2 regions of the Serratia sp. A07 genome follow, and region 2 is predicted to be linked to the other one. Evidence: predicted binding sites of a transcription regulator. Region 2 holds the regulator's gene; the other holds the start of a gene.
The links. Region 2 encodes LexA, which represses DNA repair genes until DNA is damaged. Its sites were predicted from a motif close to TNCTGTATGTACATACAGNA; they were not measured.
Positions count from the first base shown of each region.

Region 1 (2,397 bases), on a different contig from region 2:
TATGACCGCCGACGGCCTGTCCACCGGCCTGAACGTGATGGGGCCGGAGCGCGGCCTGGCGCTGGCCAATCTGCTCGGTATCCCGGTGTTCATGATCGTGAAAACCGCCGACGGGTTTGAGGAGCGTTATTCGGACGCGTTCAAACCCTACCTGAAAAAGAGTTCGTGAGGTTGCTATGCTGACGGTATTCGCCGCCACCTTCGTGTTGTTCCTGCTGATCGTCGGCGGGATGTCGCTGGGCTACGTGTTCAAACGCAAAAGCCTGCAGGGCAGCTGCGGCGGCATCACCGCATTGGGGATGGAGAAAGTCTGCGACTGCCCGGAACCTTGCGATGCGCGCAAAAAGCGCGAAGCCAAAGCGGCGCAGCGGCGCGAGCAGCTGGACAAGCACCGCATTCTGTAGCTGTAGCGAAAACCCGGCCTTGGCCGGGTTTTTTATTTCGCCTTGCGGAAGCTTTTCGCCTCGGCCGGTGAGTTGACCATCACGCCGTCGGCGCCCAGCGCCAGCGCCTGCTGATACTCCTGCGGTGAGTTGACGCCGAACAGGATGATGTGCGCCGGGCCCTGCGAGCGGAAGCAGTCCATCGACTCTTTATCCCAGGTCAGAAACGCCTTCGAACGCCCTTCGCCGAGGGTATATTTCTCCACCACTTCCACCTCGCGCTTCAGCTCCAGCCCGTACCAGCGCGGCTGCCGGTTATCCGGTTTGACGTCGCACTGGTGCGCCATGGTGACGTTGGCCAGCAGCGTGCGGGTCTCGTCGCGGCTTTCGAAGCGCGGGATGGCCGGCGGCAGCGCCTGCAGGTATTTGGCGTCGGTGGAGTAGACGCGGATGCGGTTCAGGCTGTCGGTGCTTTCCAGCGTCGCCAGCAGCGCCTGGCCAAACTGCGCCGGATCGGCGTCCGGGGATTTGATGTCCAGATAGAAGGTGACGTGCGGAAACGCTTTAAGCACGTCGTCCAGCCGCGGAATGCCGATGCCCTGGCCGCGGAACGGGTGCGTATCCCCCCTGGCGAAGGCCCAGCCAGCGTCGGTCTCGGCCAGTTGCGCGGCGGTGTAGGCAGAGACCGGGCCCTGCCGGTTGGTCAACGCTTTCAGATCCGAGGGGCGATACAGCACGATGACGCCGTCTTTGGATTCTTGCAGGGTGATCCAGATGGCGTCGGCGCCGTTTTTCAGCGCGGTTTCGATGGCGATGCGGGTGTTCTCCGGCGCATCGGCGGTGCCGCCGCGGTGGGCGACGATCGCCGGCGCGTGACCGGCAGCGCTGGCCGCCAGCGCGCTCAGCGACAGCGCGGAAGCCAGCAGCAAATAAGAAAATCTGATCATGTAGGGTACCTTGTCGTTATCGTTGTGGTGAGCCGCACGGGATGGCGGAAATCATACTATTGAAAAATTAAGCTTTTTTAACAACGCGGAAATATCTGGCGGAAACGGTGCTTTCGTCGAATCCTGCGGCCTTGAGCTTTCGGCATCTGACTGTATACTTATACAGTGTTACTGGAGGGTGCGATGCGTAAAATCATTCATGTCGATATGGACTGCTTCTTCGCGGCGGTGGAAATGCGCGACGATCCCAGCCTGCGCGATATCCCGCTGGCGATTGGCGGCAGCGCCGATCGCCGCGGGGTGATCAGCACCGCCAACTACCCGGCGCGGCGCTACGGCGTACACAGCGCCATGTCCACGGCAATGGCGCTCAAGCTGTGCCCGCACCTCACCCTGTTGCCGGGGCGCATGGCGGCCTACAAAGAGGCCTCGCTGCACATCCGCGAAATCTTCGCCCGCTATACCCCGCTGATCGAGCCGCTGTCGCTCGATGAAGCCTATCTCGACGTGACCGACAGCCCGCAATGCAATGGCTCGGCGACGCTGATCGCCCAAGAGATCCGCCAGGCGATCGCCGACGAACTGAACCTCACCGCCTCGGCCGGCGTCGCGCCGATCAAGTTTCTCGCCAAAATCGCCTCCGAGATAAACAAGCCGAACGGGCAATACGTGATCACGCCGGCGCAGGTGCCGGCGTTTTTGCAACAGCTGCCGCTCAGCAAGATCCCCGGCGTCGGCAAGGTGACCGCCAAGCGGCTGGAAGAGGTGGGGCTTATCACCTGCGCCGACGTGCAGCAATACGATTTGGCGCAGCTGCTCAAGCGCTTCGGCAAATTCGGCCGGGTGCTGTGGGAGCGGTGCCAGGGCATCGATCGGCGCGAAATCTCGTCGGAGCGGCTGCGCAAATCGGTGGGGGTGGAGCGCACCCTGGCGGAAGACATTCACGACTGGGAAGACTGCGAAACGCTGATTATCGACAAACTCTATCCCGAGCTGGAGATGCGGCTGCGCAAGGTGAAGCCGGATCTGCACATCGCCCGGCAGGGCGTGAAGCTGAAGTTTCAGGA
Region 1 covers NZ_JBZXDO010000003.1:20,698-23,094, forward strand. Annotated here, with positions in the region: gene AC4PR2_RS03760 (FAD:protein FMN transferase) at 1-169, shown strand, start outside; gene nqrM ((Na+)-NQR maturation NqrM) at 177-404, shown strand; gene AC4PR2_RS03770 (glycerophosphodiester phosphodiesterase family protein) at 437-1,330, opposite strand; gene dinB (DNA polymerase IV) at 1,514-2,397, shown strand, end outside.
Region 1: a site for LexA is predicted at 1,479-1,498, ahead of dinB (DNA polymerase IV). Genes of this name have one in related genera too.

Region 2 (2,397 bases):
CAGCGTGGCGTATTCGGCGATGGCGGTTGCCGCCGCCGCCCCTCGCACGTTCCAGCCCAGGCCCATCACCAGCCAGATATCCAGCACGATGTTCAGCAGGTTGCCGACGATCAGCAGGATCACCGGCGCACGCACGTACTGCACGCCGAGCAACCAGCCCAGTAGCACCAGATTAGCCAGCGCCGCCGGCGCGCTCAGCCAACGGATCTCAAGAAAACGCCGCGCCTGTTCCAGCACCTCGCCATTGCCACCGACGATCCGCAGCGCCAGTTCGATCAGTGGATAGCGCAACAGGACGATCGCCCCCCCGGCCAGCAGCGCCAGCAGCAACGGCTGCATAAAGGCGCGCGCCAGCGCCTGCGGGTTTTGTGCCCCCAGCGCCTGCGCCGCCAGGCCGGTGGTGCTCATGCGCAGGAACAACAGCAGCATGAACAGGAAGCTGGTCGCCACCGCGCCAATCGCGACGCCCCCCAGATAGATCGGGCTGTCGAGGTGGCCGATCACCGCGGTGTCCACCAGCCCGAGCAGCGGTACGGTGATATTGGAGAAAATCATCGGCAAAGCCAGGCGCCACAGGGCTTTATCGGTGTCGCTGGTGAAGGCGGAAATCAAGCGCATGATGAAATGTTCCCGTAGCAGTGGCGAAGGGCAAGGTCAGAAACAAAAACGCCCCAGAACAGGGGCGATTGATACAAGGGGTGGCACTGAGGGTGCGGCGATTAGATCCAGTCGCCGTTGCGTATCACGCCGACCGCCAGCCCTTCGATAGTGAAATTCTGCTGGCGCAGATCGACCACGATCGGTTGGAATTCGTTGTTCTCCGGCAGCAACTCGACCACGTTGCCATGTTTTTTCAGGCGTTTGACCGTCACTTCGTCTTCGATGCGCGCCACCACGACCTGGCCGTTGCGCACGTCTTGCGTTTTGTGCACCGCCAGCAGATCGCCGTCCAGAATGCCGATGTCGCGCATCGACATGCCGTTCACCCGCAGCAGGAAATCGGCGCTCGGCTTAAACAGGGAAGGATCCACCTGGTAGTGCCCTTCGATGTGCTGCTGCGCCAACAGCGGCTCGCCGGCGGCGACGCGGCCGATCAGCGGCAGCCCCTCTTCTTCTTCCATCAGCAGGCGGATACCGCGCGACGCACCGGAGACGATTTCGATCACGCCTTTGCGTGCCAGCGCCTTCAGGTGCTCTTCGGCGGCGTTAGGCGAACGGAACCCCAGACGCATCGCGATCTCGGCACGCGTTGGCGGCATGCCCGTTTGCGAAATATGATCGCGAATCAGATCGTAGACCTCTTGCTGTCTGGTAGTTAGTGCTTTCATTCCGCCCCCTGTTTGTTTATACAGTCTTGCTGTGAGTATATACAGGTAAGCGCGGATTGGGAACCGAAGAATAAATAAAAATCAGTCAGTAGGCGCCTTTCGTCAGCCAAAATGCTGCCACAAGACCGTGCCCCAAACGAACAGCGCCAGTACGATCGCCAGCGACACCGCCGCCGACCCCATGTCCTTGGCCCGTCCGGACAGCTCATGGTGTTCGCTGCCGATGCGATCCACCACCGCCTCGATCGCGCTGTTCAGGATCTCGACGATCATCACCAGCGCTACCGATCCGATCAATAAAATGCGCGCTATCGCACCCACATCCAGCCAGACTGCCAGTATGATAGCCAAGAGGGTGACCACCAGTTCCTGTCGGAACGCCGCCTCGTGTTGCCAGGCGGCGGAAAGCCCTTTATAGGAATAGCCGGCGGCCTTGATGATGCGGGTCAGTCCGGTTGCTTGGTTTGCCATGTTTTCGTGCCTTTCTCAGAGGTCGGTCATAATAACAAGAGTCTAGAACAGTCCGCGCTGACGGCTCTCGGTTTTCGAACACCACAGATCTGCTACCCGGTTTCTGGTATGCTTGCGGCGCATTGCTAACAAGAGGCTTCACGTTGTTTATGTCAGGTTGGCGTAAAATTTATTATAAAATATTGAATTTACCACTTAAATTGTTGGTAAGAAGTAAGGTCATCCCTTCAGATCCGGTTACCGAGCTAGGGTTGGATCCCTCACGGCCGATTTTGTATGTTTTACCTTACAATTCCAAGGCGGATTTGCTGACGCTGCGCACCCAGTGCCTGGCGCAGGATCTGCCCGATCCGCTCAACTCGCTGGAGATCGACGGCACCGTGCTGCCGAGCTACGTGTTCATTCACGACGGCCCGCGCGTGTTCCGCTACTACACCCCGAAAGAAGAGTCGGTAAAGCTGTTCCACGACTATCTGGATCTGCACCGCAGCAATCCGGATCTCGACATTCAGATGCTGCCGGTTTCGGTGATGTTCGGCCGCTCGCCGGGCCGCGAAGGCCACGGCACGCCGCACCTGCGTCTGTTGAACGGCGTGCA
Region 2 covers NZ_JBZXDO010000022.1:55,343-57,739, reverse strand. Annotated here, with positions in the region: gene dinF (MATE family efflux transporter DinF) at 1-618, opposite strand, end outside; gene lexA (transcriptional repressor LexA) at 720-1,328, opposite strand; gene AC4PR2_RS19365 (diacylglycerol kinase) at 1,431-1,799, opposite strand; gene plsB (glycerol-3-phosphate 1-O-acyltransferase PlsB) at 1,949-2,397, shown strand, end outside.